4 regions of the Colwellia sp. 6_MG-2023 genome follow, and region 2 is predicted to be linked to each of the others. Evidence: predicted binding sites of a transcription regulator. Region 2 holds the regulator's gene; each other region holds the start of a gene.

Region 1 (8,426 bases), on a different contig from region 2:
CCTTTGCAGTTGTTGTTACAACGAGTACGATTGAGAAAGGTGAAGTGCTCACTAAAGAGAATATTGCAATAGATTACATTGCCACAAACAAAATACGTGGTGAAAGGATTACCGATATAAACTCAGTGTTGGGTAGTAAAGCAGAAAAAAGAATCGGCAATGAACGCACCATTACTAAATCAAACATATGTTTAGTTTGTAAAGGAGACGTTATTACTATTATTGCAAAAAACGATAACTTTTTAATTAAAACAAAAGGTACTGCACTAAGCTCAGGTAATTTACATGAACAGATTGAGGTTAAAAACTCACGTTCTGGTCGAATAATTAAGCCTCAAATTAGTGCTGTTAATCAGGTTACTATTAACCTATAATTTTTAAGATCTAATCTTTACAGTCGGAAATTATTTTACCCTAAAATTTTTAGTGTATTTTATTTAAGTTATCTTACTTTTTGCCGATATAAAGTTAATGAATAAACTTTAGAAGAACTTTTTACCGTAGGGTAATATTATGACTATAAATATCAATAACTTAAATAACCAAGCACAGATCAACCAAAATAAGCAGTCTCATGCTAAACAAGATGTGGCTCAAACTACAGCACATAGCCCACAAACTAAACATGTTGCTCGCGACTCTGTTTCCTTGACGCCACAAGCGCAACAGTTCAAAGAATTACAAAAAAAATCAGCTGATGCACCTGTGATTAATCAAGAGAAAATTGAAGAGCTGAAAAAAACAATTGCCTCTGGTGAGTATAAAATAGATCCGCAAAAGCTTGCTGCTAGCATGGCTAAGTTTGAATTTACGTTATAATTTGATATAACCGTGGGACTGGGTGATAATCACCCTTTGCTATAATAAAGGTGTACTTACATGTCAGCTTCCCCTCAATCAATAGAGTTAATTTCTCAACAATTTGCTCAATTACAAGAACTAGAGCAAATTATTAGTAGCGAAAAACTTATTTTACAGCAACATCAACCTGACGCATTACTAGAAATTAGTGAGCAAAAAAACTTATTGTTGGTTGCTATTCAAGATTTAGATAAAAAAATTAGTCTTAACCAAGCTTTTTCAATAGATAAAAAAGCCGGGGTTCTTGATGAAAAACTCACTGAAATTGAAGATCTATTACACCTTTGCCAACAAAAAAACAAAATAAATGGCCAAATAATAGCGCAATCTCAGCTAGCTGTTCAGCGTATGAAAACAACGTTATTAGAAAATAACAATAAATCATCAATGACTTATGATAGTAAAGGTAAGAAATCTGGTGGATTAAGCAGCATAGAGATGAAAGCTTAGATAAGTCATATACTTCAGTTATTCAAATTATTAGCTATTAGAATAACTGACTCAAAATAACCTCAAGTCAATATTTCATTAATACAAAACAAGCCTCTATAATGAAGCTTGGTTGAATCGAGTGTACCCTACGTTTAAAAGTATTCGACCTTCTTAATTTCTTTTCGCTGTAAATTTGCTTGATATATTTCATACACGTCTTTGAAATCAAGCTGTAATTCTGTTGTATAAGTATCCCCTACCGGATAACTTTTTACGACTTTAGCGCCTCTAATTAAGCCTTTTATAGATGAAACTAATTGTTGGTTTTCAATTAACATATCAGCCATAGTTGTTGAACTACTAATTTGTTGCCCATAAACTTGCTCTGCTAACTCTGAATAAGCGGCAATTTTCGACGCTTTAATGGCCATTAGCATCCGTTGAGTTTTGTTATCAGATTTTTGTAAACTTATTGGTGCGTAACCAATACCGTGAATAATAGGAAATACTTGTGGTTCAACTACTTGCCATTGTACATGCTTATCGTACATGCTTGTGCAAGAAGCAATAAACAGTAAACTTACAACAGCAGTTATTATTTTAAAGCGTGCATTTATCATTATTTCACCTCTTAAATTACTGTTGAATAGCAACAGCGCGCTGCTCTTTAATTAATTTATGATTACTGCGAATCATCATACCGTCTTTCATTATGACATGTTCACCATGATTTTTTTCTGCACCTACAACCCATTTAGGAATAAAAGATTGTGCTGTAGCAACAACAACATGAGATTGAATGCCAATCATACGTGCATTAACGATAATCCCGTCTTCTTGCTCCATCATAGTTCCTGTGACTACATAGTCAATAATCTGACGTTCAGGAAGCTCTTCCCAATCACGACTAAAAACATAGTCGCCTGCTTTTGTAACACGAATATGACCTGTAGCCTTGTAGTCAATAATGACCAAACCATGACTCTGTAATTCATGCACAAAGCTTTCTGCTATTTGATTTCCTAGCCAATTAGTTGACTCAAGATCCTCTAAATTCACAAACGAAGCAACAGCCACCGGCGTTTTCGCGTTAACAAAACTACTATTTGCTAACATTTGATACGCTAAACCTTTTACTAAATCATTAATGGCATGCTTAGGTAAGTTATAACTATCTATCTCACTTTTATCTGTTTGCTTTATCTTATAAAAGTTATCTTCTTTTACTGTATTGCTACAAGATAAAAGAGTCGGCAGCAGTAATGGTATCAGCCACTTTATCATAGTGAACCCCTTAATAATTCAACATTTATGCTATATTTCGCTAGCTTAAGCAATGAACTTTTTATCTATTCGATTATTTATTGCTATAAAACAATGCACATTTCAAGCCAATTAAACTTCAAGTACAAGGTTAGTTAAAATAAACAGGCACACATTGTGCATAAGCTCTATAGTTAAGTTCCTTGTAAATTGCACTATGCCTAAAACAGGCTTTTAATTTTCATGAGAGAGTATATGTATACTATATCTAAAAAAATCATTTTATCTATCAGCTTAATGTTAACTAGCGCTATTACTAATGCACAATGGTATGAGGCTCAAGGCTATGCATCAACAGCTAAAGACTCGGTTGAAGTAGCGCGAACTAAGGCAATGGAAAATGCGTTAAAAAAAGCATTACTTGTCGCTGGTGCTAGCGTTTCAAGCATTCAACAAGTGGTGAATGGTTTGCTCACTCAAGATCAAATAAGTATACGTGCTAGTGGCAGTGTGAATTCAATTGAATTAATAGAAGAGCTTCATAGTAACGATATGATTAGCGTTACTATACGTGCCGATATTTTTCCTCAAGAAAAAAAGTGTTTCTCGTTAGATTACAAAAAATCAATTTTGATCACCAAAAGCCACTTACTTCAAAGAGAACACGCAAACCTTGGCAAAATATATCAAATTGATTCCGCCATGATCAAACAGCTAAATAAAAAACTTAAAAATCAAAGTAGCTATAGCGGGGGTAAATTATTACTTAAAAGCTCAACAGAATTCTCGCGTTTAAATAATAGTTTCAATGAAGAAAAAATAAAACAACTCACAATCTCTCTAGCTGAAAATACCGACAGCCAATATGTTCTTTTTAGTGAAATTAACGATATGTCTTTGCAAGAGCAAAGAACAAATTCATTAAAAGTATGGCAACAACCGACCTACCCTAGGAATTTCGATTTTACCCTTTATTTATACAATGGTTTTAGTGGCGAACAAATATGGCAAGGTAATTACCAAGACTCTGCGGTTTGGGATTTCAATAAAAGAAGAAGTATTGATGTACACGCCACCACCTTTTGGCAGAGCGATTACGGTAATATGATTGATGCTTTACTTAGTCGGACAATAAATGATATTGACGAAAATGTTATGTGTGAGCCGAATGAAGGAAAAATAATACAAGTCCAAGGCAACCAAATTACAATAAATTTAGGTAAAAATCATGGCGTGAAAGTTGGTGATGAGTTCACGTTACTCCATAGTAGCACTTTCGTTAGTCAACAAGGAAAAAGCTATACAGGTTACAATATTAGCCCACACAAAGTTAAAATAACCAAACTTACATCGCAAAGTGCGACAGCAAAAACACTGAATAATGATTTATTAGATAATATCCAAATAAATGATGTAGCGGTGCGATATTAAAAAAAAGTATATAAAGCAAAGGTAAAGCTTAACTTTATGCTCATAAAGCAATAGAATATGCAGCATAAAGTAGCGTAGCTATTTTTATTCGTTTCAAAACGCCTTTGTAGCTCAGCAGGATAGAGCAAGCGCCTCCTAAGCGCTAGGTCGGAAGTTCGAATCTTCTCAAGGGCGCCATAAAAATCAACGACTTATATCAAAAGACACTTCAAAGAAAACACGAATAAAATAATTATGTAGCACATGTGTAGCAGATTTATTTGTGATCGGGATATACTTCATGGAAGGAGTATTTCTAATAAGCTGTTGTGGGGTAATTATCTTACTGACAGCTTGTTATTATATTGATTTAAAAAAACTTTTAAATCAATATAATAACAACAAAACACATAACAGTGTAGACAATATGTAGTCTATACAAAACGATTGTTAATGATAAAGGTGTTATCTATTTTTACATTAAATTTAATCTTATGACAACTCATGCCACATTCGAGACATTAGACACAATGGTAACATCAGTTTTTAGATTATATTTGCTCTGTACTCTCAATCGAAATAATATCTTTATTAGTTAAATTTATTACCTCTTGCTTTCTAATTCCATTTATTTTTGATTTTCGCGATTCTATGTCAATGGTATTGTTTTTATTAAAAACAACGGTAGCATCAATCATTAGGCAAACTTCTTTAAATAAGCGGAATAAATTTGTATGCCTAGAAATTCCAGTTACCGGAAGTATTGCAATGTCTGGACTTATGTTTATTTCGATATTAATTCCTGAAAAATCCATGAGTTTTTTAACAAAGGCATCAAAAGTTATATTTTTAAACTCTTGCACTGACGAAATTTCTAACAGTGAAAGTCTAAAAAACGAATGTATAGATTCAATCTTTAAAGATAAGCAATCCGGTTTAGATGTGGAATTCGTTTCTTTTTTAAAGAACTCACCTTCAAACATTTTCATATATTCATCTTCACCATTCTGGGCAATAGAAAGGCGAATTTGATCATTCTTAGAGTAAGTTATAAAAACACTGTTCAGTTCAGGGCTTGTCGACTTAAACGAAAATATAGGAAATGAATCTATAGAGCTGCTTGTAGACATTTCTAGAACATCATTACCAGACTCCATATTAGGCTCTATAGTGTTAATAACCTTATTATTACGTATTAACTCAAGACGCGTTTTATGCTTATTATCTCTCATGATTGTCCTCCGACTAATCCAATGCTCATTGGAAAAGAGACTTTACCCTCTTGTTGAAAAACATTCGATAGACCTAGAGGTGAATAAAAATCAATCAACTTCCAAATTGTGGAAGTTGATATTTCTTTTGCCGCAAACTTGTTTGCATCGATAAAACTTACTTTTGCTTTTATTAATATTCTTTGTGATTCATCAAAGTTAGAACTTGGGGCTGTTCGAGCTATTGCAGAAATATTAAGATTACTCAAAATTGAACAATCAAAATTCATTAACTTTATAATTGATAAAAACTCTTTTTGTATCTCACCTTTAGTTTCTCCTGATGGGGTAAATGACAAATATATTTCATCGTTAGAGTAAAATATTGAAAATGGAGAATTTACGAAAGCCTCTTTAGCTAATTCATGTAAATGATTTACAAGATCATCTGAGGTAGATAATTCTATATTTTCACTCTTTTTTACTTGTTCTGGGATCTGCCCTGTTTCATGACTCAAAGCTCTGATGAGTTCGGTCACTTCAGGGTGGCTAGCATCTGATGGCGTATAAGAGATAACTTTGACACCATACTTTCGTGCAAATGAAGAAATCTTAAAGCTTGAGTTTTCATTGAGGAGAATATAGTGAGACAAAGGCATTCCATTATTGATTGACCTAATGTTATCTAAAATCACATCAATATGAGGATCTGATAATGAGAAGCCTACAAACACTAGAATCTTGGTTGACAATAAGCTACTTAGTAATAACCTCGTGCTTTGATTGCCATTAATTATTTTCTGATAATCACTAGTCGTTAATACAATACTAGATTGATCAATTATATCTCCATGCATTTTAAAAACAGAGTTTTTTCCATCTGAAACAAAGCGTGAGGCTTCAGGTGCATTTTTATTCGTATTTATTCGATATTTTCCTCTTCCCGCAATCTCAGGGATTCGATCATAGTTTGTTGTTATAATTGTTTTTGGAGCAAGTTCCATTAACGCTCTATAACTTTCTGGAACTTCATCCTCAGAAAAGTCTTTATCAAAAATTTTCTCCATTACATCTCTATAACGCACAGTTCCCATAGCATTAACGCAAACTTCCGCCACATCTAAGTAGCTTTCGCCTTTTTCAATTAGATCTAATATTTCGTTTTCTTCGTGTGGTAATTCACCTTCTTTTGCTTGTTCAAGAAAGTTTTCTAATAATGATTTCCATGAAGGAAAAAGAGGCTGAGAAAGACCAGCGCCAACAAAAAAAATAAATTTTTCGGGGTTTTCGTGATATGAAGTAACTAGCTCCATGAATGTATTCTTTGTATTAATTGGCACTCTGAATCCTTTTCGATGCGAAGAAAATTTAACAACTTATTCAAAGACAAAAGCCATTGTTTAAATATTGGTTTTGCCTTCTTTCATAATATTTGATTTATTAGAATATAGGTGAAGATTGAATAAATCAATCTATTAGAAGATTGACTAATTTTATAAAGATATGAAATAGAATTTATGCCTTGTTTCACACAATTAGCATTAGAAAATATAAGGCAAAAAAATTAAGTGTCATTTCCGCTTAACGCACCTTCTTGCCTTTCAATATTGATAATTAGTACAGTTATTTACAGAACTCCAAGTAAAAGCATCTCTGCCATTCTGGCAATCGACTTAAAAAGATTAAAAAATTAGTATTGGAGTGTTTTGGTTTGCGCTAAAGCTTAATTTTTAGCTAAAGGCTGTTTTTAGGTTTACTTGAGTTGTTCTTATTTGCAGGTTTACGGCTAAATGAGGCTAAAGCCAAATTTAAGTCGAGTTTAGGCTAACCTAAGACGTTTACGATTTTTATATTTTCCACTGATAGTGACGCGTGAGAATAGCTTTACCTAGAAACCATAACCCTTTAACTTTGAGTATTAGTTCATCATAATAGCTTTGCAGGCATTCACCTGTTTGCTCATTAATATTCAAAGCGTAATGTAACTGAATTGGTCTATCTTTTTTTTCGTATGTAGTCCACCCATAGTAAGAGTCTAACCTTGCCAGTCGCTATTATCCGCAGCAAATCGAACTTGCTCTAATAAGCTGTCCCTTTTATCGATAAACTTAGTGCGTAATCGTCTTAGTTCACGCCAAACAGACACACTCGCCCCACCAATTTGTTGAAACTGACGAATACAATCTATTTACCAAAAAGCTACCTATGTATTTGATCGTGATGACGTAGAATACACTATGGAAAAAATAGATACATTTAAACAAAAATGTAGAAAAGAAATATAATAAGCTAATAAATAAGAAAAAAAAACAGTTGGCTTTTGCTCTTTCGTCGCATATGTTAATCACCTATTGTTTACCTCTTAGTGAGGCATCAGAGCAACTTTTAGAAATGGAGTTCACTTGAAAGTATTTCAAATTTTAATTTTATTAATCACTCTTATTACACCGTTAGTAGCTGGTGCAATAGTCATTCGGCATGATGTTTCTGACGAAACTTATCATGCTGTACCGTCAGACTTCCCCCCACTAGCAACGTTATATAATATCGGTGTTCACGGAACATTAATCCACCCTGAATGGGTTGTAACAGCAGCTCATGCTGTTTTTTGCATGAATCCTGGACAGAAGATAAAAGTGGGAAATGAACTTGTATCTATTTCTAACAGATATAGCTATCCAAAATATCAATTGGGCGGTGAACATGACATCGCTTTAATAAAGCTTAATTCTCCTGTTACTAATATTAAACCAGCTGATTTATATAACGGTAATACTGAAAGCGGAGTTATTACTTGGTTTATAGGTGTTGGGGGAACAGGAACAGGTAAAGTAGGACAAACAATAAGCTACAAAGAAAATAATGGCAAATTGAGAAAAGCTCAAAATAAAATTATTGATACAACTGATACCGATATCGTTTTTAAATTTGAGAAAGGTTTAAACGGAGAAGCTCTAGAAGGGGTTTCTGGTAACGGAGACAGTGGCGGCCCGGCATATATTAAAAGCGGGAGTAAATATATATTACTTGGTGTAAGTTCACGCACTGACTCATGGTTTTATGATATTGGAGAGTATGGTGTTACTGAGCTATACACTCGTATCTCCTCCTATAACGATTGGATACAACAAGTCATTTCAGCAAAAAGCAACTTAGCCAGAGAGCAAATTACTACTCAGAATCCTTTTCTACATGATGGTATGGATTCAAAAAGCATGGATAATTTGTGTTCTTCGCTTGAGGTGAGAT
Region 2 (8,426 bases):
AAAATATCTTTATTAAAATCTACCTGCGCCTGCATAACAGACCAAAAAGTACCAGAATCAACTCCTAACCAGTCAACACCAACTAAATGGGCTCCTAATATCCCCACCATAGAGAATATAGCGGCTAATAGCGGTAAGCTAATAAATCCAGCCCAAAACCGTGGAGCAATTACACGGCGTAAAGGGTCTACTGCCATCATTTCTAAACTTGATAATTGTTCAGTCGCTTTCATCAAGCCTATTTCAGCTGTCAGTGCTGAACCAGCACGGCCAGCAAACAATAACGCAGCAACGACAGGACCTAATTCACGCAACAAGGATAAGGCAACCATAGGTCCAAGACTTGCTTCTGCACCATAACTCACCAAGATGGTATAGCCTTGTAACGCTAGCACCATACCGATAAAGCCACCAGAAACAACCGTAATAACTAATGACATCACACCAATACTGTACAATTGGTTTATTAACAGTGGCGTTCCTTTGCGAATGTTAGGAATATGAAGTAATGCCGAGAGTAAAACAATAACTGCCCGCCCTAACCCACTAATTAACGCTAAAGTATTTCTACCTAATAGCTGTAATTGATTCATCAACGCTTCCCTCTTTCGCTTAACGCGTTTGAACCTTTAATTAATTCATTTTGATAATTAGGCGCTTCAAAGTGAAAAGGCACTGGGCCATCAGCCTCGCCATGCACAAACTGTTTAACCAATGAAGAGTTATGATTTCTAATTTGATCAGGAGTTCCTTGACCAATAATTTTTTGTTCCGCAATAATGTAAATGTAGTCAGCAATACTCATTACTTCTGGTACATCATGAGACACAACAACAGATGTTAAACCTAAAGCATCGCTTAACGAACGAATTAAACGAACAATTACCCCCATAGATATCGGATCTTGTCCCGCAAAAGGTTCATCGTATAAAATTAATTCAGGATCAAGTGCTATTGCACGTGCTAAAGCAACACGTCGAGCCATACCACCAGAGAGTTCATTAGGATGTAAATCTCGTGCACCGCGTAATCCTACGGCTTCAAGTTTCATCAATACTATTTTTTCAATTATAGCTTCAGGTAACTGACTATGTTCACGAATAGGAAAAGCAATATTGTCATAAACATTCATATCTGTAAAAAGCGCGCCACTTTGAAAAAGCATGCTCATACGTTTACGCGTTTCATATAGATTTTTTCGAGAAAGCTGCGGAATATCATTACCTGCAAATAAGATTTTTCCAGATTCAGGTTTAATCTGCCCGCCAATTAAACGTAATAAAGTAGTTTTGCCAATACCACTTGGCCCCATAATGGCGGTAACTTTACCTGTAGGTATAGACAAACTAATATCATTATAAATAACCCGCTCACCTCGTTTAAAGGTTAGATTATGTATATCAACTAAATTCTCATGCTTATCGTTTTCGATCATATTATTAATTATGCCTTATTGATTAAAAACGATTTTACCTGACCACCTCAAATTCTTCACTAAAAATTCACAATTTAGTGAATAATAAGCATCATTAAGTGTTAGAAAATGTAAAAAGGGATGTTTTTAGCTTTTTATATCGCTTATTTTCTTTTAATCGAATTAATTCCTTTTTTTTTCTGTTACAAACAGCGACAATTTGCACCTCAAAACTGGAGTCATAAATGTTAGAACACGTTGGAATATTATTAATTGCCCTTACTGTACTCGTGTGGAGTGCGGATAAATTTGTTTTAGGTGCATCATCATTAGCAAGAAATATAGGCGTTTCACCAATGATCATTGGTTTAACGATAGTTGCCATGGGCTCATCAGCTCCCGAAATGATGGTAGCTGCGGCAGCATCTTTGCAAGGAAGCCCTGATACAGCTATTGGTAACGCGGTTGGTTCAAATATTACCAATATAGCACTAGTGTTAGGTCTTAGCGTCTTAATAAAACCCCTAATGGTATCCTCTTCAACCATTAAACAAGAATTGCCACTTTTATTGCTATTTTCTTTAGTAGCTTACTGGATGATTTCTGATAATTTCTTTAGTTTGACTGAAGGTATTATTTTAATGGTGAGTTTTTTCGGTTTTATATCAATTTTATTAATCAAGGCCATGCGACAACGAAAAGCCAACAAAATTGATGACCCTTTAATTATTGAAGCTGAACAAGATATACCAGAAGCAACAAGTACATCCAAATCTATTTTTTGGTTAATCGCTGGTATTGTTTTATTAGTATTAAGCGCTCACTTCCTTGTTGATTCTTCAATATTTATTGCAAAAGCCTATGGTATTAGTGATCTTGTTATTGGTTTAACTATTATTGCTATTGGCACAAGCTTGCCTGAATTAGCAGCAAGTATTGCGAGCATCTTAAAGAAAGAAGATGACTTAGCGATGGGGAATATTGTCGGCTCTAACCTCTTTAACATACTAGCAGTATTGCCTTTTGCAGGTATTATCGCACCAGGCCCAATAAATCCTGAAGCATCGATTCGCGACATTCCTATTATGCTCGCAATCACAGGGTTACTATTTTTACTGTGTTTTAGCCGTAAAGCGGGCTGCTTTAGACTTACCCGCATAAAAGGTGCATTATTATTAATGTGTTTTTGTGGTTATCAAGCATTACTTTATAGCCAAACAACCATTAACTAGCACAAAATATTAGTTTAAGCTGAGCCATGAAAAACTTTAAAAAACTTGCTAAAAATGTAATTAACATTGAACAACAAGCAATTAAAGAGTTATTACAATATATTGACCATAACTTTGAATACGCCTGTCAATTAATGTTTAACTGCCAAGGCCGTGTTATTGTTATTGGTATGGGGAAGTCGGGACATATTGGCGGTAAAATAGCAGCCACATTAGCAAGTACGGGCACCCCTGCTTTTTTTGTTCACCCAAGTGAAGCCAGTCATGGTGATCTGGGTATGATCACCAAAGACGATGTTGTACTAACAATTTCTAATTCAGGTGAAACAGGCGAAGTTCTCGCGATTACGCCTGTGATAAAACGCATTGGGGCAACACTCATCGCTATGACGGGCAATATCAACTCTACATTAGCCAAATTAGCTGATACACATATTTGTATCAAGGTTTCGGCTGAAGCTTGCCCATTAGGATTAGCTCCAACGTCCAGTACTACTGCAACATTAGTAATGGGCGATGCTATTGCCGTTGCTCTACTTAATGCTCGTGGGTTTACCGCAGATGACTTTGCTTTATCTCACCCTGGTGGTAGTTTAGGTAAACGTTTATTACTTCGCTTGAGTGATATTATGCATCAAGGCGATCGTATTCCTATTATTTCAGAAGATGCATTGATAAAAGACGCATTAGTGGAAATGTCACTTAAAGGCTTAGGCATGACCGCCGTTGTTAATAAACATAAGCAACTTGTTGGTTTATTTACTGATGGTGATTTACGGAGAATTCTTGATTTACAAATTGATATTCATCGGGACAATATAACAACCGTTATGACTAAATTCCCAACCTTAGCACAAGCAGACATGTTAGCAGCGCAAGCGCTAAATATAATGGAAGATAAAAAAATCAATGGTTTGATTATCGTTGATGAAAAACAAATACCTATTGGTGCAATGAATATGCATGACTTACTAAGATCAGGAGTTCTTTAAATGGAAAATATCACTAATACTATTCAAAATTCTAATACACTTTATGGTGATGTATCACTAAACGTATTAGAACGAGCCAAAAAAATTAAATTACTTGTTTGTGATGTTGATGGTGTTTTTTCAGATGGTCGTATTTATTTAGGTAATGATGGCGAAGAACTTAAAGCATTCCATACTAAAGATGGCTTTGGAATAAAAGCACTTGGTAATAGTGGTGTAGAGGTTGCAATAATCACTGGTAGACGTTCAGCTATTGTAGCTAACCGGATGTCAGCTTTAAATGTTAAACACATTATACAAGGGCAAGAAGATAAATTGCCTGCACTGATGACTTTAATTCAAAAACTTAATTTAACCCCTGATGAAGTAGCTTACATAGGAGACGATATTCCAGACTTAGCATGTATTTTACACGTTGGTTTAGGTATTGCTGTGTCTGATGCACATCCAGCTGTATCAGCAAAAGCTAATTATACAAGCTTTATTAATGGTGGTTTCGGCGCAGTACGAGAAGTTTGCGACTTGATAATGCAATGTCAAGACACTATTGATAATGCTACAGGCGCGAGTGTATGACACGGATAAATTTTTTAGCCTTTTTAATCTTGCTATTAGCCGCTACGGTTTATGGAATAATCGAATGGCGACAGTCAAAAATAATACCAGGTGAAGTCATCGACAGTGAACTCACACCTGACTTTATAGCGGAAGCACTTAAAACTGATATTTACACCGATTCAGGCGTACTTTCACATGCTATTATTGCTAAGAGAATGGAGCATTATGCCAAACTTGAACTAACACACTTCGAGCTACCTAAGTACACATTGTATCCCCAAGCATCATCGAAAGATAATATTGACGGCTCCGATTTAGCAAATGAAAATAGCTCGAGCAACAAACTAACAAAAAATGCACCATGGAAGCTTAGCGCTAAAGAAGCAACGCTATATAAAAATAATAGGGTTATTTTAAATCATCGAGTACACTTAAGTGCAACTGATAAAAATAGTTTAATACAAGAAATTCATTGCAAATATTTAGAGCTTGATTTAAATACTAATATCATTAGCTCAGATCAAACGGTAATGGTGCAAGGAAAAGACTTCACTATGTATGGCTCAGGTTTAATAATTGACTTAAACACTAAACAGATGACATTAACCGAACATGTACGTACTATTTACAAAAAAAATAATGGTTACCCTCTAAATGACAATTAAAAAAATTAGCAAAGGTTTCTTATTAAGCTCATTACTGCTCTCGTTAGCACTTCCAGTATGCGCGGCTAAGAAAGATCTCACACAAGAAATCACGATAAAATCGAAACGTCAATCAGCTGATTTAAAAAATAAAATAGCGAGTTATTTAGATGACGTTAGTATAAACCAAGGCTCTATTTCGATTAGTGCTGATATTGTTCAAGTTTACAGTAAAGTTGATGATAAAACTCAACAAAAACAAGACACTTACCTTGCCAAAGGTGAACCTGCTGTTTTCAAACAACAATTAGAAGATGGTAGTTTAATCAGCTTGCAAGCTAATGAGATAACCTATCAACCAGATCAAAATATCATTACCATCTCAGGTAATGCGCAAGTACAACAAGCAGGTAGTAAAGTGACAGGAGAAATAATCACTTACAATACGCTAAATGAGAAATTGGAAGCTATCAGTAGTGATAATGATTCAGTAACCACTGTTTTGCAGCCAGCTCAAATAAAAGCTCAACAAGATAAGAAAAGTAATGACAGTAACAAGCAATAATAATAACGGCGAAGCTAATAATTCGACTTTGATAGCTAAAAACCTATCAAAAGCTTACAAAAGCAAAAAAGTTGTTAAAAACGTTAGTTTAGCGGTAAGCTCAGGACAAATTGTTGGCTTACTGGGGCCTAATGGAGCAGGAAAAACGACTTCTTTTTACATGATTGTTGGCTTAGTACCCAATGATAATGGCCAAATAATGCTGAATGACGAAGATGTAACACTATCGCCTATGCATGAACGCGCACGTCGAGGTATTGGGTATTTACCTCAAGAAGCGTCTATTTTTAGAAAACTAACCGTTACTGAAAATATTATGGCAATATTACAAATTCGAAAAGGCCTTAATGAAAATGAAAGGCAAACAAAATTAGAGCACCTCTTAGAAGAATTTAATATCAGCCATATTAAAGATAATTTAGGTATGAGTTTATCAGGAGGGGAAAGAAGACGCGTAGAAATAGCCCGCGCTTTAGCAGCAGATCCTGAATTTATATTACTTGATGAACCTTTTGCAGGTGTTGACCCTATTTCTGTCGGCGACATAAAAAAAATAATTATTCATCTTAAAAACCGTGGTCTTGGTATCTTAATAACTGACCACAATGTTCGTGAAACACTTGATGTATGTGAGCATGCTTACATTGTTAGTCACGGTGAAATAATAGCAGAAGGAGATTCTAATCAAATTCTTGCTAATCAAAAGGTAAGAGATGTATACCTAGGCGAGCAATTCACGCTATAGTTAACATATATAATAAATTCGTAGACTATACTTGCTCTAAGTTAGTAACTATAAACAATAATAACAGGAATTAAGACAACGTAGATGCGCCCAACTCTGCAACTCCGGATAGGACAACAACTAACCATGACGCCACAACTGCAACAAGCTATAAAGCTTTTGCAGTTATCGACGTTAGAGCTTCAACAAGAAATTCAAGAAGTACTTGAAAGTAATCCTCTGCTTGAAATTAATGATCAAGAAACCTCAGATAATAATTCAGAGGATAGTAGAGATAAACTTGAAGAAGCTTTTTCAGCCACCATCACAGAACGATCTACCAGTGATGGAAGTGAAGATTCATCAGCCTCTATTGATGAGATAAGTACAACAGAAGCAATGGAGAAAAATGACATACCAGAAGAGTTGAACATTGATACAACTTGGGAAGAAAGTTACAGTGCTGGTACGTCAAATACAGGGGCAATTAGTAGCCCAAGTGAAGATTACACCTATCAAGGTGAAACGATCGATTCAATACAAGATCACCTTTTATGGCAAATGGAATTAACGCCATTTTCAGAAACTGATCGCACGGTTGCTATCGCTATTATAGAGGCTGTTGATGAAGCAGGTTATCTTACGGTATCGAGTGAAGAAATATTAGAAAGTGTTGGTATAGAAGGACTGGAACTTGATGAAGTCGAAGCGGTATTAAAACGTATTAATGTCTTTGATCCTGTTGGTGTTGCAGCCCGTTCTATCGCTGATTGTTTAATTATTCAATTAAATCAGTTTGATCCTGAAACCCCTTACTTAAAAGAAAGTAAATTAATTATCGGCGAGCATATCGACTTACTCGGTAATCGTGACTATCGACAATTAATGCGTAAAACTCGCCTCAAAGAAGAACAGTTACGTGAAGTAATGCGTTTGATACAGAGCTTAAATCCTCGTCCTGGTGATGCAGTAGTGAAAAGCGATGATCAATATGTTATTCCTGATGTTTCCGTAGAAAAGAAAAATGGTCGTTGGGTTGTCGAATTAAACCCTGATACTGCTCCTAAGCTATCAGTAAATCAACAATATGCTGCCATGACAAAAACAACAAAATCTTCTAGTAATGACGGACAGTTTATTCGAACAAACTTACAAGAAGCTAAATGGTTTATTAAAAGTTTAGAGTCACGTAATGATACTTTACTTAAAGTATCTAACTGCATTGTACAACGTCAACAAGGCTTTTTAGAACATGGCGCTGAAGCGATGCGACCTATGGTATTAAATGATATTGCTGAAGCCGTGGATATGCATGAGTCAACTATATCTCGCGTAACTACGCAAAAATATATGCACACGCCTAGAGGTATTTTTGAATTAAAATACTTTTTTTCAAGTCATGTTAGTACCGAAAATGGAGGTGAATGTTCATCAACTGCCATACGTTCATTAATTAAAAAACTCATTTTAGCAGAAACACCCGCTAAACCGCTCAGTGATAGCAAAATGGCAGACTTACTAGCACAACAAGGAATTAATGTTGCTAGACGTACTATAGCTAAGTATCGTGAATCCTTATCTATACCACCGTCCAACCAACGTAAGAGTTTATTATAGCCTGTGACTTTATTTTCTGAATTAACTAGAGAAGGAACATACTTATGCAAATTAACCTTACCGGTCACCATGTAGAAATAACGTCATCATTACGCGATTGTGTTGAAACAAAATTAGCTAAATTAGAGCGACATTTTGATCATATCAATAATGTTCATGTAGTCTTGACTGTTGAAAAGTTAGAACAGATAGCTGAAGCAACTATACATTTAAAAGGCAGTGAAATTCATGCTTCAGCAGTAAGTGCTGATATGTATACCTCGATAGATACTTTGGTGGATAAACTAGATCGCCAAGTACTCAAATACAAAGGCAAAATAACACAACATTAGTTTTATCCATTATAATTATGACACTACAAAATATATTAACACTGAACTGCACACGTTGTGCAGTTCCAGTTCAAAGCAAAAAGCGTTTACTTGAACTAATTTGCCAACTTGCCGCCAATGAACTAATTGACTCTAACCCAACAGATCTATTAGATAGCTTAATGAATAGAGAGAAAATGGGGAGTACTGGTATCGGCAACGGTATCGCTATCCCTCACGGCAGACTAAACAATACAGACAAAGCTATTGCCGTGTTTTTAACTACTGAAAACGCAATTGACTTCGACGCAATTGATAATAGACCTGTTGATATATTTATTTGCCTATTTGTACCTGAAGACAATACGC
Region 3 (8,426 bases), on a different contig from region 2:
CGCCTTCGGCAAAAGCCCCTGGTTGTACGACATTTTGCACTTCATTTATCGTAACCGTAATACCACCATGGGTAATAGCCGCAGCAAGTAATTGAACTTCAGATCCAATAACAATAGTGCCTGTACGAGAATTAACGATAATTTTAGCGGCAGGTGATGCAGGTTCAAATTCTAAATTTTCTAATACCGACAAGAAACTAACTCTGTCAGCAATATCTCTTGGTGCTGTTACTTGTACCGACGTTGCATCAATTGCTTTTGCTGAGCCCGCAATAAGGTCATTAATAGTATCAGACAGTCGTTTGGCCGTGGTAAAGTCTGATTTATGTAAATTAAAAGTGATATGATCCCCCATTGAAAAAGGTGATTTAATTTCACGTTCAACTGTCGCGCCATTGGCTATACGCCCTACAGTTGGTGTATTTACTAATATTTTTGAACCATCAAGACCACCAGCACCTAAACCACTGACCACTAAACTGCCTTGTGCGACAGCGTAAGCATTACCATCAAGCCCCATCATCATGGTTTGTAATAATGTACCACCACGTAAACTTTCGGCACTCCCCATACTGGAAACAGTTACATCAATAGTTTGTCCTGCTTTGGCAAAAGCTGTTAATTCTGCATGAACAGCGACAGCAGCGACGTTTTTAATCTTTGGTTTAAGATCTTCAGGCATAGTAATTCCGAAATTACTTAACATTGTTTTGAAGCTTTGCTCGGTAAAAGGACTTTGCTCACCTGTCCCCGGTAACCCCACCACTAATCCATAACCAACAAGTTGATTAGATCGTACGCCTGCAACATCAGTTAAATCTTTAATACGCTGCGCATGACTGGAAAAGGCCATCAACATAATGATAATTGTAAATACTGCTTTCATAATATTACCTTTTTTAATTATAGGATTATCTACTGACAAATTTTTCATAACTCAGCAGGATAGTTCACACCTATAATGGCCACCATGAACTATTAAAGAATTTAGTTAACCAACCTTGCTCGTTGGCATCGGCAAAACTACCAGTACCAGCATATTGAATGCGAGCATTAGCAACTTTGGTTGATAAAATAGTGTTGTTTGAATTGATATCTTTAGGACGAATAACACCTGTTAACCTGATGTATTCATCGCCATTATTTAACGTAAGCCATTTTTCTCCACGTATCATTAAGTTACCGTTAGGAAGAACTTTTAAAACATGTACCGAAATATCACCACTTAAGCTATTACCCTGATCAGCTTTTGAATCGCCTTTAAAGTTAGAGTTTTGATTCAAGCCAAATTCTAATGTATTACCATTAAGTGTAAATGGATTGCCACCTAAGCCCATAACAGTATCAAGCTCACTGCTGTTTTCTTTTTTCAGCTCTGTTTTCGCATTTTTATTTGCTTGAGTACTTTCACTTAAGATCACCGAAATGATATCGCCAGTACGGTGTGCTTTAGAATCAGAATAAATATTGTTAACGTAATTTGCTTTAAATAACGAACCTGTCGGAATAATTGCTGCTTCTTCTTCCTCAGGTAAAATAGGCGCAAAATCAGGATCATTAGGTAAGACTTTACTTAATTCCACAGTGTTACTACAAGCACTTAACAGCGCTATTAACATCATTACAATTAAATTAAAGCTACATTTGTATAGTTTGTTTTTCATTATTGCCTCCTACCTTATTTCCTACCTGTTTAAACTAAAAATAAATTACAGTTGTTGGTTGATATAACTTAACATTTCATCAACAGCAGAAATTACTTTCGAATTCATTTCGTAAACACGTTGAGACTCGATTAAGTTCACCAGCTCTTCGGTAGTATTTACGTTAGAGGTTTCTAAAGCGCCTTGCACTAGCATACCGTAGCCCTCTAGACCTGGAATACCTTCTTGTGGAGCACCACTTACAGCGGTTTCAGTAAATAAGTTTTGTCCTATTGGCTCAAGCCCTGTTGGGTTAACAAAATTAACCGTGTTAATTTGTCCAATTACCGCAGGCTCTGCCTGGCCTTGTTGTGTTACTGACACTTCACCGTCTTGTGAGATGACAATACTGATTGCGTCCTCAGGGATAGTAATCTGTGGCTGTAACGCATAACCAGCGCCTGGCGTAACCATATTACCTTCTTCATCCATGGTAAATTGACCATTACGGCTGTAAGCAGATGAACCGTCAGGTAACAAAATTTCAAAGAAGCCTTCACCTTGAATCATAAGATCTAACGAATTATCTGTTGTTAGCATATCGCCTTGCGTATGGATTTTTTGCGTAGCAACAACTTTAGTACCTGCACCTAGCATTAAACCTGAAGGTGCTTCACTATCATTAGCCGTTCGTCCACCTGGTTGGTTTATGTTTTGGTAAAGCAAATCTTCAAATACTGCTCTGCTCTTTTTAAAACCAACAGTGCTGGCATTCGCTAAGTTATTAGAAATAACTGCGATATCTTTGGTTTGAGCGTCTAAACCTGTTTTACTTATCCATAATGCTGGGTTCATACATCACCTCTAAAAATTTTATTGCTTTCATGCATTTCTTTAAGACTAGAATGCACGTAATAATGAAGAACTGCTTGAATCAATTTCTTCTGCTGTTTTCATTAATTTTAAGTGCATTTCAAATTGTCTTTGTAATGCGATCATGTCTGTCATTTCAGACAAAGGATTAACATTACTTGACTCAAGAGCACCGCCTTGGACTTGTACATTGACACTAGCCAGTTCTGCTTGACCATCTTTACGTCTAAATAGGCCATCAGCGCCTTTTTCTAATAAACGAACATCAGGGTCAACTAATTTAATGCGGCCAATTTCTTCCTGTACACTACTTGGCGCCCCTTCAGGCTGAACCATAATAGTTCCATCAGATGAGATTTGAATATTGCTAACCGGTAAAGGAACAATAATAGGACCATTGTCTCCTAATACAACTTCACCACTGGTCGTTTCTAAGGTGCCATTTTCTGTTAAACGTAAATGTCCTTGCCTACTATAAGCTTCACTTTGTCCAAAAGGATCAGCGGCACTATTCATTACTTGCGGCGTCTGTACAGCAAACCAACCGTCGCCTTTGATTGCGATATCAAGCGGGCGTCCAGTCGTTAATAAAGAGCCAGAGTCAAAATTTTGGCTTGCGCGTTCAGTCATGGCAAAAACACGTGTTGGTTGACCTTCACCAAACGCTTGCATGGTTCGCGCTTGTGCTAAATCAGCTTTAAAGCCTGTAGTTTTGGCATTTGCGAGGTTATTAGCGTTAATTGCTAGCGCCTGCATATTTTGTTTGGCACCGCTCATGGCGACATAAAGCATCTTATCCATAATGGTTTCCAGAAAATAAAAATTGTTACGTTAATAAATGCAAGGACAATGCCAAAGATGTATTAAGAAGTTTATGCTATGTTTTTCTGCACTTTGAAAAGAAATATATAGAGGAAATAGATAAGAGAATAAAAGAAAAAGCTGCTGCCCCCAATAACATAGTCATCGAGAGCTAGCAGCTTAAAGATAATTTTGTTCAATAATACAACAGTTAAAATAAAATCACTGCTTAACTATCTAATTTGTAAAATAGTATTATTTAAATCATTATCCACTTCTAACGAACGAGAGTTAGCTTGGAAGTTTCGTTGTGCTGAAATTAAATCAATCAACTCTGTGGTTAAATTGACATTTGACTGTTCTAAGGCTGATGAGTTAATTTCACCAAACGTACCCGAGCCCGCCTCACCCGCTATCGGGTCACCAGAAGTAATACTTTCTTTCCAAGATGTACCACCTATTTGAGTTAAGCCCTGTTCGTTAGCAAAACTCACTAATGCTATACGTGCTAAAGCCTCTGCCGTACCATTACTATAGGTAGCTTCTACTAAACCATCAGTACCTATCTCAATACCGGTTAATCGACCAACCGCTAAACCATCGTCTTCTAATCCATTAAGTGAAAATTCACCTGTCCATTGTGTTGGTTCTTCACCAGATACACCTAAATTAAAATCAATAATTATTTGTTGAAGAGGATCTGCGCCATTGTTTAATATAGCTCCACCTAATGCTGCCGTTTCAATCAAAGCAGGATCTTGACTTGTAAAACCACCACTAGAATTGAACACTAATTGTGCTCCATTAATACCAGCACCATTATTAACTGGCCCGCCTGGTATATCGACTAAGTCACCATCTACTGCTGTATACATATCCCAAGTATTATCCGCTGTTTTTGCGAAATAATACGTCACAATATGACTTTGACCTAGCGAATCAAAAATGTTGGATGCGGTTGACTCTGAAAATGTTGAACTATCATTTATATCAAAAGGAGCAGTAATAATCTCTGCGCTTGCAGGTAAGTTCATTTTGATGTCTACTTCACTGGTTGGGGTTGGCGCACCTGATGAAGTAGGTATTTGTAGTGGTGATGCAGTACTTAAGGCAACCGATGAAGACGAGCCGTCTGAGTTAACATCAAACGCTAACAAATATTCGCCAGCCGAGTTAACAACAAAGTTACTTTTATTTAATTTATATTCACCCGCTCGCGTATAAGATGTTTCTAAGCTACCAATATCAGGTACTGTTGCAAAGAAACCATTCCCCGTAATTGCTAAATCAAGCGAGTTAGTCGTAAAAGCGATACTACCTTGTGAGAATTGTTGAGCAACTTCAGATGTTAAGACACCATCACCCACTTTTGTTTTACTTGATGACAATAAAGATGTTGCATATACATCTACAAATTCAGCACGCGATTCTTTAAAGCCCGTGGTATTAACGTTAGCTATATTGTTAGACGTAACATCTAAATCTTTTTGTGCTGCGTTTAACCCACTTAATGCTATATTAAATGACATAATTTAATCCTCTTAAAAATTCATTGCTTTATTAGGCTACATTTCATTCTAATGCTAACCTGTAAAATTTATCTTTTTGTTGAGTTTTGCCCCAATCAATTAACCTTCTGCAACTTCAACTACATCTTCTAATTTCATCGCACTACCACCATTAAGATTAAGTACAATACCGTTTGAACCGGCAAGCGTAACACTATCTACCTTACGATAAGTCATTGCTTGCAATTCAGACGCTTGTCCATCAACAAGACCAACAACTCTAAAACGATAAGCCCCAGTAGTTGCGGCTTCCCCTTCAGACGTTTGGCCATCCCAAGTAAAGGCGGCACCACCTTCAGCCATATCGCCAACAGGTACCGTTTGAACAATTTCACCTGCAACGTTTTCAACGTAAATAGTGATATTACTTGCCGCCTCAGTAGTAACTATTTTCCCTTGAACTGAATCGCCTTCGCTCATGCCAAAAACATTATCTTCAACTAAAACACTTCGACCTACCAAAGATGAGGCTTGTAAGGCTTGACTTGAAGTCATCGAACTAGCAAAACCAGCAAAAGATTCATTCAACTGACTTACACCGTCTGTTGTAGAGAATGCGGTCATTTGAGAGATCATTTCATTGTTATCTGCAGGTTCGGTTGGATCTTGGTTTGCTAATTCTTGTGTTAACAACGCAAAAAAATCAGCCTGTGTGAGCATGCCATTGCCACCACTATCAGCAGTTTCATATTCTTCTTTTTGCCAATAAAGAGAGTCAAGGCCATTTGTACCACTAACAGTTTCCATTTCCTACTCCTTATGACTGACCAAGTTGCAGTGTTTTAGTTAACATGTTTTTTGCTGACTCTGCTAATTGCACATTAGTTTGATATGAACGAGACGCAGAAATCATATTGGTCATTTCTTCAATAACATTAACATTAGGTTTATAAATATAACCGTCTTTGTCTGACATAGGGTGTTCAGGTGCGTATTCAACATTTAGAGGTTTGTTACTTTCAACTATCCCTAATACTTGTACACCAACACTACTTTCTTGTCCCCCGGCAGCTTTTTGCATAGCAGCGGCAAAAACTGGATGCCTAGCACGATATGTTTCACTTACACTTGAACTAACACTGTCAGCATTAGCAATGTTACTTGCCGTGGTATTTAAACGCATTGACTGCGCACTCATACCACTACCTGTGATGTTAAATACGTTAAAAAGGCTCATTATTAAGCACCTCCTGAGATGACATTTTTCAGGGCTTTTATTTTTCCGTTAAGAAACTGAACCCCAGCTTGATACTCTAATGTGTTTTCTAGATACAAGTTTCGTTCCACTTGTACATCTACCGTGTTACCGTCTCCGGTATCGGGCTGATCTGGATTGCGAAAAGCAATGTTATTATTTATTTCAGTACGCACATCAAAGTGTTTAGCGTGAGTTTTACTCATGCCAATTTGTTGTTGACCAGCTTGTTGCATCGCTTTTTGAAAGTCCATGCCCTTTGCTTTATAACCAGGGGTATCAGCATTAGCAATATTGCTAGCGATCACTTCCGCTCGCTGAGATCGCAAAAGCATTCCCTTTGCGTGAAGTTCAAAACCTTTATCAAAGCTAATAGCCATAATAACTCACCATTAATTATATTTAACATTGAGTCATTCAATAATTATGCCAATAAAGATGATACAAATTAAAAAGAAAGTAAAATGCTGCCAACGACCTTACTAGTAGTAAATAAAAAAGTATTAAGCAATGAAAGTATGTTGCAGGGATAAATAAGAGGGGAGTATGTGGTTTGTAAAGTTAATATCCAGTGAAATAGCAGGTTGTAGATTAAGTAAATACTAAGTTGTGAAGTTTATCTAACTTCTAATTATTGTAAATTTCACAACTATAGTGGTTACAGCACATTAATAATAAAAGGAGATTATTCCCTTTTTATTTTTTTTGATAAATAATACCTGGGTTACAACGCAGCATCTCAAAATCAGCATTTAATCCAGAAAGTGATTCCGAAGCACCTAAAAACAAATACCCTCTTTCATTCAAAGTGCCATGAATTTGACTTATTATTTGAGTTTTGATTTCTGTTGAAAAATAAATCAGCACATTTCGACAGAAAACAACATCAAAACGTCCCATCAAACTATAGCTATTAAGTAAATTAAGCGGGCGAAAACTTACCATTTTTTTCACTTCATCTTTTACCTTCAGCATGCCATTATCACCATTTTCAAAAAACTGTCTTTTTCTTTCTTCAGACAAACCACGTGCTAACGCAAGTGAATCATAATGTCCATATTTGCAGTGTTCCAGCATAGTACTTGAAATATCAGTACCAATAATTTGTATACCTCTTGAGAAGCTGCCAGGATTACTTTTTTGATACTCTAAAATTGACATCGCAATAGAGTATGCTTCTTGCCCAGACGAACTCGCTGCTGACCAAATTTTGACAGGCGTTTTACGTTGAGCTAATTCGGGCAATATTTTACTTTTTAATAGCTTAAAAGGGTAATCATCACGAAACCATAGTGTTTCATTAGTCGTCATGGCATCGATCACTGCAGCTCGTAGTTGTCGCTCTACGGGTGACAACGTTCGAGTCACTAATTCTCCAAGCGAATTAACACCAAACTTGCTCATTAACGGAGCTAAGCGGCTTTTAACTAGATATTGCTTACTTTCACCTAGTACAATGCCACACTGTTGCTCTAAAAAAACTCTAAATTGATGATAACTTTTATCGTCAAGTTGTCTTACTGACACTAGTACTACTTCCTAATTTATTTGATATGGTGACTATTTTTATAATGGATGGTTTAGCCACTTTTTAACCGCTGTTGCTAGTTCATCTGGATGAAATTTAGCAATAAAATCATCAGCACCAACTTTTTGAACCATGGCATTGTTAAACACACCGCTCAGTGATGTATGCAAAATAATTGGCATTTTAGCCATACGTTCATTACCTTTCACTTCAGCGGTTAGCGTATAGCCATCCATTTCTGGCATTTCGATATCAGAAACCATTAAAGCTACTTTCTCAGTAATGCTATGCTCACACGTTTCAGCAATAGCAATGAGTTGATCTAATGCCTCTTGCCCATTTTTTGCTAACGCCATTTTAATACCTAATGGCTCTAATGCTCTTTTTACTTGATTACGTGCCACGGTTGAATCATCCGCTATCATCACTATTCGTTCACCGAGATCTTCGCCCACACTTTTATCAACAACACCATCACTTAAATCAGTTGAAACAGGGCTAATTTCATTCAATATTTTTTCTACATCTAAAATAGAAACCATTTGATTGTCAATTTCAGTAACAGCAGTTAAATAGCTAGACTTCCCTGTTCCTTCAGGAGGTGGCATCATGTCTTTCCAGCTTAACGTAACAATCCGCTCAACACCTGCCACTAGAAAGCCTTGAATACTACGATTATATTCAGCAATAATAATAAAAGAATCTTCAGTTTGCGTTATCGCTGGCCCACCAATAGCTTTACTCATATCAATAACTGAAATAGTTTGTCCACGAATATGAGCAACCCCTTTAATAAAAGAGTCTTGTTTAGGAATCAT
Region 4 (8,426 bases), on a different contig from region 2:
AATCAAAACTTAATTTTGTTAACGCGATGTTGGCAAAGTCAGGTTATTCGACTGTGGCCAAATTATGCGGAGCGTTCAAGTTAATAATAGATAGTTTAGTTAACCATAATATTCAAGCCGCAGAAATCCTCTTTTGCGGCTTTTTTATATTCCAACTTTTATTGTGATAAATAAAACATTCCGTAAAAGACACTGTAATCAACAAGAAATAATAAAAAGGAGCGTCAAATGCAAGTGTCTATTGCCTATATGGTAGTTTTGTTAATCTGGTCTACTACCCCCTTAGCTATCGTTTGGAGTAGTGAATCAATCAATCCTACTATGGCTGTTCTTTTACGCATGCTGATCGCAGTAGTGTTAGGTGGCCTTATTATAGTTACCAGGAAAATAGCATTTCCTTGGCACCCAAAAGCGGTACGTTTATATGCTTTTTCTGCGTTAGGAATATTTGGTGGTATGTCATTCTCTTATCTTGCGGCGGGGTATTTATCTTCAGGAGTTTTATCATTAGTTTTTGGTTTAGCCCCAGCTTTCTCAGCTATCCTAGCACGAAGGATACTTGCAGAGCCTAAAATATCAGTGTTAAGAAAGTTATCTATGGCACTTTCTTTTGCTGGGTTAGGTTTAGTATGCGCTAACAATTTATCATTAAGTACGGATAGTATTTATGGTTTTATATTTGTTTTAATTGCGGTATTTTTATTTAGTTTAAGCAGTGTATTAGTAAAAAGTGTGTCATTAGCTATTCACCCTATGGCAACAACCGTTGGCGCACTGGCTTTATCTATGCCTTTATTTATTATCAATTGGCTTTTTTTGGATGGTAGTCTTGATACCGGCCAATGGGAGCCAAGATCAATATGGGCAACATTATATCTAGGTATATTCGGTTCATTAATTGGCTTTGTCGCTTATTTTTTTGTATTGCAAAGATTAACAGCAAGTACCGTTGCCTTAATTACATTAATTACACCTGTTATCGCCTTAAGTTTAGGCGCAGTACTAAATAATGAAGTGATTCATAGCCAATTAATTGTTGGTGCACTATTAGTAATATCTGGATTGGCTATGTATCACTGGGGGGAGATTTTTGTTGTTAAATATCAACAAAAAAAAATTATACTTAGAAATAATGTAATGGATAAAGAGTAAACAACAATCATCAATAAGCAGCTGATTTATTTTGTTATTTTTCTTAACTACTATTTTGCTCAGTTGGCAAAGGAGCGTTAATATCAATTCCTGACAAATAGGTTATTCTAGAATGATCTGAAGATTCATCTATATTGGTATCATCGCGCTCAAACCAGTTAAATTGATTTATTACCGGTATATTAGCTTCAATAGGTTTGTTAGAGCGAAAAAGTTTAGGTAACTTAATATTTGAAAAGTTCATAATGGCAATGTCCTGTCCTTGTTACTTGATAAAGCCGCGCCAACTTAGGCGCGGTTAAACTGTTTAAAAATGTTTAGTTACTTGCTACTAACTCTTTTAAAACAAGTTTATTAACAACATTGGTAACATCATTTGTATTCATTGCGATGGCAACAGCTAGATCACGCTCTGATTCCGATGCTACATTACCTTCCAGCGTAACAACGCCCTTATCAACTTCTACTTCGATGTCTAATCCACTGATCTGTGATTCAAACAACAACCTTGTTTTAACCACTGTTTCCACTTTAGAGTCCTTGAGATTTTGCATTATCTCAACATCTTTTCCTTGTGTATTATTATCATCAATAACCGATAACATATTATTAACTTTGGTGACACCTTCAAGAGAAGCTACCAGCTCTTCTGCTAAAGCTTTGTCGACAGAGTTTTTCACTTTACCTGTTAGAATAACGGTACCGTTTTTAACGTCGGTATTAATATCGAAAGAATTTAAATTGCCGTTAAATAGCAGTGTAGATTCAGCTTTTCCATCTATCCATGCATCTTTAGCATTATCTTTCCAAGTGTTTTCTGCACTAACATTTAAAGAAGCTGTACTAATAGCAGTCGCGATAATAATTGAAAGAGTTGTATTTTTCATATTTGTTCTCCTGTTAAAAGTTCATTAGTACTATTGCGAGTTTGATGCCAAAATGTAACGCATTGAAATATAATGAATAAATATAAAAACTCAACAAAATCATCAAGCAAACAGTGTAACTATTACTGATACATTGGTAATAGTTACACTGTTGGAATTTTTAATCATAGAGTAGATAGGCGGGGCAGAAATATTACACTAAATGATAATAATGCTTGTATTTAATAGTGAAAACACTTGAAATACGTAAACATAAACAATAAAGCTCTGAAATTAAAAGAGTAAGACAAATATAATGAGCTTATACTAGTCTTAAATAAAGTTAAGGAGTTAATGTGTTAAAAGTATTATTGGTAGATGATGATACCGAGTTTACTGAAATTGCCTGTCAAATAATTGAGTTTTTAGGCCATGATATTAGTATCGCTAGTTGTCTGGAAGAAGCCTATGAATGGCTAGAAAACAATACGTTTGATCACATTCTTTTAGATTTTATGCTGCCAGATGGTAGTGGCTTACACCTAATAGATCACATTAAAAAATCAAACGATACCCCTTATATTACGCTAATTACTGGGCACCCTTTAGTTAAAGGCTTACTAGCTGGCTTATGCGGACCTAAAGTTAACTATATTGCTAAACCCATACAACGTGAAGACCTAGAGCAAGCCTTAACACGCCAGTCAAAGCAAACTAGCGAAACAAAGCATAACAGCACACTAGCTAAAAAACATTTTGATTGCCTTATTGGTGAATCGGCCGTGATGCAAGAAATGTATACTATGATATCTCGTATTGCGCTAACCAAAGCAAATGTGATGTTATTAGGTGAAAGTGGCGTAGGTAAAGAGTTAGTGGCGCAAGCTATTCATAGCGCAAGTAATTTAACAACAAAAAACGATGCTGAATTGGTTGCAACTAACTGTGGCGCATTAGCAAAAGACTTAATCGCTAGTGAACTATTTGGGCATGAAAAAGGCGCATTTACTGGCGCAATTACCAAAAAAGATGGCGTATTTTTACGTGCCGGTAATGGTACATTATTTTTAGATGAAATAACGGAAATGCCCATTGATATGCAACCAAACTTATTACGCGTACTCGAAAGTAATAAAATAACCCCTTTAGGTGGAACAAAAGAGATTGAAGTAAACTGCCGAGTTATTTCTGCCACTAACCGCTCTATTGAAGAAATAGCACAAAATAAAGTGTTAAGAGAAGATATTTATTTCAGACTGGCTGTTTTTCCTATTAACATTCCACCGCTAAGAAAACGAAAAGAAGATATTCCGTTATTAGCCAGAGTGTTTCTAGAAGAATTAAACGAAGAATATAACCGTAGCTATGAATGGAGTGCCGAACAAATTCAACGATTAACTGACTACGACTGGCCAGGAAATATTAGGGAAATGCGACACGCGATTCATCGTGCTTTTATTATGTCTGATCCCGACAGTAACAGTTTAGCTTTACCAAAAGACTTTCGTTCGCCCTTCTCGTCTATCACAGAAAAACAACATAATTTAAGTGCAGGTCGAACTATTGAAGATGTAGAGCGAGAGTTAATTAAAGTAACGCTTGATGATGTTGATGGTAATAAATCACTTGCTGCAAAAATGCTAGGCATTAGCACGAAAACTTTATATAACCGTTTACATGCCTACGGAGAATTTGAAGAATAATATTAATTGAACTAAAGATAGCTTGGAGGAACCAGCAATGAAAGATGATGGAAGTAATATACAATCAGCGCAACCTGATTTAAATCAACTCGTTCATGACGCCCGAGGTCCATTAAATAGAATCTCTATGCAGGCAGAGCTTATTAAATTAGTACTTGAAAATGACATGCCACCTGAAAAAGCAATAGAGGCCGCAAACAAAATTCTTGTTTCATGCCAAGACTGTAGTCATACACTTGAGCAACTATTAGAAACAGCTAAAAGCTAAGGCAAGTTATTTATAATGTTCTACATTGAAAGATTATTAGCAAACAAAAAAGTCTCATGGAGTATAGTATTCTCTATTGTCAGTATCGTTATTGTGATCAATGTAATGCTATCAATAAAAACCATTGATGACTTATCAGTAGCGCAAAAAAGTATGGCTAATACTGGTGAAATAATTCTTAGTTTAGATAAACTTCATAACTTAGTGCTCTCTGCCGAAACAGGCCAACGTGGATATTTACTTACCGAAAACGAAGATTTTTTACAACCATACCAAAACGCCATTGATCACGTACTAAAACAAATAAAATTGGTTCAATCATTAAAGTCCGACATTGGTATACAAGCCAATAAAATTACTGAGTTAACTAACTTAGTTGAAATGAAAATGATAGAGCTAAGTGCAACGGTTGATCTAGCATTAGACGACAAAGAAAAACGTGCCGTCTCTATTGTGATGACTGGCCGTGGTAAAGACTTATACAAGAAAATGGAAAAACTGTTTAATGAGGTAAAATCTCGGGAAATATTATACCGAAATAGTTTATATAAAAAATTAGAAACCATTAAAACAGAAGCAAAATTTACTTTTAATGTGTCCGCAATTACCAGTTTTTTATTGCTGTTAGGGCTTGGTGCATTAGTACGACTCAATAATAGAAATGAGTTACGACATCGCCAGTCTTTAGAGGCTAAAAATGAAGAGTTAACTGAAAAAGTTAAACTACGCACCAAAGAGTTAACCATCTATTCTGAAGAGCTAGCACGTAGTAACCGTGAATTAGAAGACTTCGCTTTTGTTGCTTCACATGATCTTCAAGAGCCTTTGCGTAAAATTAGAGCATTTGGTGATAGGCTATCCTCTAATTATAACGAAGTAATAGATGAAAGAGGGTTAGACTTTATTGAACGTATGCGAAATGCTGCTGAACGTATGTCAAATTTAATCAGCGATTTATTAGAATATTCGCGCATTAATACCCGCGGTAAAGCCTTTGCAGCAGTACCACTGACACAGATTGTCACTGACGTTATTGACGACTTAGAAGTATCTATTGAAGAAAGCTCAGCAATTATTGAGTATCAAGACTTACCTGAAATTAATGGTGATATCTCACAGCTAAACCAGCTCTTTTTAAACTTACTCAGTAATGCGATAAAGTTTAGACAAGAAAACAACATACCAAAAATTAATATCAGCCATAGCCATGAGTCAGTATTTGATTCAATTCTAAATGCTGACATTCTTTGGAATATTATTACTGTACGCGATAACGGTATTGGCTTTGACCAAGAGTTTGAAGATAAAATATTTGTCCCCTTTCAACGCCTTCATGCAAGATCAGCTTACAAGGGAACAGGTATAGGTTTAGCTGTTTGTCGACGTATTGTTGAGCGCCATGGTGGTACAATTGATGTAACAAGTGAGATAGGAAAAGGTACTTGTTTTACTATCCGTATTCCACAAAATTATATTGCTCCTAATAACTTAAATGTGAGCAATGAACTGTAATCACATAAGTTTATCAATGCTAAAGGAAATTATTACATGAAAAAAAGTACACCTATTATCATATTAATGGCGGATGATGACGACGATGATCGCCTACTCGCACAAGATGCACTAATAGAAAGCCGCGTTTTAAATGAGCTTTATTTTGTAGAAGATGGTGTTGAGCTTATCGAATACTTAACACATACCGGTAAGTTTCAAGATAAAGTCAGTGCGCCACGGCCTGGGCTTATCTTGCTAGATTTGAATATGCCACGCAAAGATGGGCGGGAAGCATTAAAAGAAATTAAAGCGGACCCGAACCTTAGAAGTATACCCGTCGTTATTTTAACTACGTCAAAACAGGAAGAAGACATGGTTAAAGGTTATGATCTTGGTGCTGCTTCTTATATTACCAAACCTGTCAACTTTGAAGGCCTAGTTGATTTAATGAAGGCGTTAGGTAAGTATTGGGTGGAATTTGTCGAACTTCCCTCATCAGAAAAAACGTCAAATAGCACACTAACAAATAATGACTAATTTAAATTAATCTATGCAAAAGCTAACTAAACATATACTGCTAGTTGAAGATGATGAAGATGATTATATTCTCACCCTTGATTATCTTCAACAAATGCCAAACCATCATTTTGAAGTTGATTGGGTCGACAACTCCATTGAAGCATTGGCGTTGCTCAAAGAAAATAATCACGACATTTGCTTACTTGACTATCAATTAGGCGGAGTCAACGGTTTATCAGTGCTTAAACAAACCAGTGGTGATGGCTGCACAGTACCAATTATTATGCTTACCGGCCAAACAGATACTGAATTAGATAATAATGCATTGGATGCCGGTGCCGTTGACTACTTAGTAAAATCTGAACTCAACAGTGCAAGATTTAACAGAGCAATACGTTACGCTTTAGCAAGGAAAGATATTGAAAACGAACGGGTTGAACGAATAAAAGCTGAAGCAAGAAGTCGCTCTAAAGATAAGTTTTTAGCGCACTTGAGTCATGAATTACGCACACCGCTTACCTCGATACTTGGGTACACCGAATTATTACTCAGCGATGATAGTAACAAAAGCATACAACCCGAGTTAACCACTATATTAGATAACGGTAATCACTTATTAGGATTACTCAATAATGTACTCGATCTTTCTAAAATTGCTGCCGGAAAGTTTGAGCTGAATGCTACAACTATCTCCCTCGAAAGCTTTATCGCAGACGTATATACCTTAATGTCGATGGCAGCCCAAGATAAAGGAATCAATTTAACCTTATCAGCTAAATCAGCCTTACCCATTGAGATTAACGCTGATTCGCTTAGATTACGCCAAGTATTGATCAATATTATTCATAATGCGATAAAGTTTACTAATCAAGGAACAGTGAATATTGACGTGTGGTTAGATGAGTTACGCGATCAACCCCGTTTATATTTTGCTATAACCGATACTGGGATGGGTATTCCTGATAATTTATTAGCGACAATCTTTAAACCTTTTGAACAAGTACAAGACATTGTGTCACGAAACGAAGAAGGTACCGGGCTTGGCTTGTCCATTTGCAGTGAATTGCTAAAGTATATGGGCGGTAATATTTCAGTAGAATCTAACGTTGGTGTTGGTAGCAAGTTCGTGGTTTGTATCGATCCAGGACAAATAGCCGATACAGAACATAAAAATTTAACTTTTAAACGCAGTGACTATAAATCGTCTACTGAAGTTCTCAATAAAATTTCAGGTAAAATACTGATTGTTGATGATATTGACGATATTAGACGATTACTCGGCTATGTGTGTCGATCTTTTGGATTAGAAGTAAGTTATGCTAATAATGGCCAACAAGCCATCACTAAAATAGTGTCAGCAGAAAAAGAAAATACGAAATATGATCTCGTCTTAATGGATATTCATATGCCGGTTTTAGATGGTAAGCGCGCAATAAAACAATTAAGAGAAATGCACGTAGATACGCCAATAATCGCAATCACTGCAGCAACAATGAAAGGTGTACGTAAAGAACTCAAGGGGTTGGGCTTTAATGATGTAGTAGCGAAACCTATTGATAAATATGAATTACACAAAAAAATACAACAACAATTAAGCCATCATATTTCTGCTCCTAACCAGAAAATGTCAGTAACATCATCAGAGTCAACATCACAAGATGATAAAGAAAAAAAACCTAATCAACGCGTGTTACTAATTGAAGATGATATTGATGCCGCTGAAATAACTGCGTTATTACTGAGTACTATTGGTAAGCACGTACAAATAGCAAACAATGCTGAACAAGCTAAAAATATTGTTAAAGCCGATATAGATTGGCAGCACGTTTTAGTCGATATGAACTTACCTGATGGTAACGGGCTTGAATTAAGTTCATCATTAAAAACATATATGCCTAATACTACTATTACTATTGTTAGTGGTTATGAAGTATCCAAACAAGAATTAACCGAAAATGGCGCAAATAGCTCTCTTCTCAAGCCCGTTAATTTAACTATGTTACAACAGCTTTTTAATGAAGCTTAATTGTCGCTATGCGCAACTTTTATAGATAACAAAAGTACTAACATTGTGCAAATACTGCAAAGCACCCTGTAATATTTACCTACTCCTCGCTAGCACAGATAAAAGCACCAACACAAACCACATAAAATACAACAAGTTAACACCTGGCACAACAATAGCATAGTCTAGGTATCTCTAAGCGTTAAGTTAAGGAGAACTATAATATGTTAGATTGTGCATTAACTTTTGTATCTATGTCGTATTACTTGTTATTTGATTAATAATATTGGCATTACAAAATAAAAATTCCCAAGTTTAATTATTTTAAAATTTTAAGGAGTAGGAAATGAATAACAATAAAAGACTTTCAATAATGGCGATCTCATTTGCAGCAGTACTAAGTTTAGCTGCCTGTAGCG

The links. The regulator sigma-54, encoded in region 2, starts transcription at its own class of promoters, with help from an activator protein. The targets are predictions, from matches to a motif close to GTTGGCACGNNNNTNGNNT.
Region 1: a site for sigma-54 is predicted at 2,671-2,689, ahead of Q4503_RS17010 (FlgO family outer membrane protein). Genes of this name have one in related genera too.
Region 3: a site for sigma-54 is predicted at 6,496-6,514, ahead of flgB (flagellar basal body rod protein FlgB). Genes of this name have one in related genera too.
Region 4: a site for sigma-54 is predicted at 2,073-2,091, ahead of Q4503_RS05200 (BON domain-containing protein). Genes of this name have one in related genera too.

What each region holds. Positions count from the first base shown of each region.
Region 1 is NZ_JAUOPP010000032.1:19,711-28,136, forward strand. It holds gene flgA (flagellar basal body P-ring formation chaperone FlgA) at 1-374, shown strand, start outside; gene flgM (flagellar biosynthesis anti-sigma factor FlgM) at 514-819, shown strand; gene Q4503_RS17000 (flagella synthesis protein FlgN) at 880-1,311, shown strand; gene Q4503_RS17005 (LPP20 family lipoprotein) at 1,446-1,913, opposite strand; gene Q4503_RS17010 (FlgO family outer membrane protein) at 1,930-2,577, opposite strand; gene Q4503_RS17015 (flagella assembly protein FlgT) at 2,812-3,987, shown strand; tRNA gene Q4503_RS17020 (tRNA-Arg) at 4,088-4,164, shown strand; gene Q4503_RS17025 (hypothetical protein) at 4,518-5,198, opposite strand; gene Q4503_RS17030 (SIR2 family protein) at 5,195-6,517, opposite strand; gene Q4503_RS17035 (trypsin-like serine protease) at 7,580-8,426, shown strand, end outside.
Region 2 is NZ_JAUOPP010000002.1:26,680-35,105, reverse strand. It holds gene mlaE (lipid asymmetry maintenance ABC transporter permease subunit MlaE) at 1-596, opposite strand, end outside; gene mlaF (phospholipid ABC transporter ATP-binding protein MlaF) at 593-1,435, opposite strand; gene Q4503_RS01855 (calcium/sodium antiporter) at 1,660-2,646, shown strand; gene Q4503_RS01850 (KpsF/GutQ family sugar-phosphate isomerase) at 2,673-3,638, shown strand; gene kdsC (3-deoxy-manno-octulosonate-8-phosphatase KdsC) at 3,639-4,214, shown strand; gene lptC (LPS export ABC transporter periplasmic protein LptC) at 4,211-4,861, shown strand; gene lptA (lipopolysaccharide transport periplasmic protein LptA) at 4,851-5,405, shown strand; gene lptB (LPS export ABC transporter ATP-binding protein) at 5,386-6,150, shown strand; gene Q4503_RS01825 (RNA polymerase factor sigma-54) at 6,235-7,746, shown strand; gene hpf (ribosome hibernation promoting factor) at 7,791-8,078, shown strand; gene ptsN (PTS IIA-like nitrogen regulatory protein PtsN) at 8,096-8,426, shown strand, end outside.
Region 3 is NZ_JAUOPP010000032.1:10,561-18,986, forward strand. It holds gene Q4503_RS16940 (flagellar basal body P-ring protein FlgI) at 1-886, opposite strand, end outside; gene flgH (flagellar basal body L-ring protein FlgH) at 957-1,664, opposite strand; gene flgG (flagellar basal-body rod protein FlgG) at 1,710-2,498, opposite strand; gene Q4503_RS16955 (flagellar basal body rod protein FlgF) at 2,544-3,317, opposite strand; gene flgE (flagellar hook protein FlgE) at 3,551-4,846, opposite strand; gene Q4503_RS16965 (flagellar hook assembly protein FlgD) at 4,946-5,632, opposite strand; gene flgC (flagellar basal body rod protein FlgC) at 5,643-6,062, opposite strand; gene flgB (flagellar basal body rod protein FlgB) at 6,065-6,460, opposite strand; gene Q4503_RS16980 (protein-glutamate O-methyltransferase CheR) at 6,777-7,607, opposite strand; gene Q4503_RS16985 (chemotaxis protein) at 7,647-8,426, opposite strand, start outside.
Region 4 is NZ_JAUOPP010000005.1:142,781-151,206, forward strand. It holds gene Q4503_RS05190 (DMT family transporter) at 229-1,152, shown strand; gene Q4503_RS05195 (hypothetical protein) at 1,196-1,396, opposite strand; gene Q4503_RS05200 (BON domain-containing protein) at 1,470-2,039, opposite strand; gene Q4503_RS05205 (sigma-54 dependent transcriptional regulator) at 2,375-3,721, shown strand; gene Q4503_RS05210 (histidine kinase) at 3,759-3,989, shown strand; gene Q4503_RS05215 (ATP-binding protein) at 4,005-5,501, shown strand; gene Q4503_RS05220 (response regulator) at 5,538-6,020, shown strand; gene Q4503_RS05225 (response regulator) at 6,034-8,028, shown strand; gene Q4503_RS05230 (hypothetical protein) at 8,354-8,426, shown strand, end outside.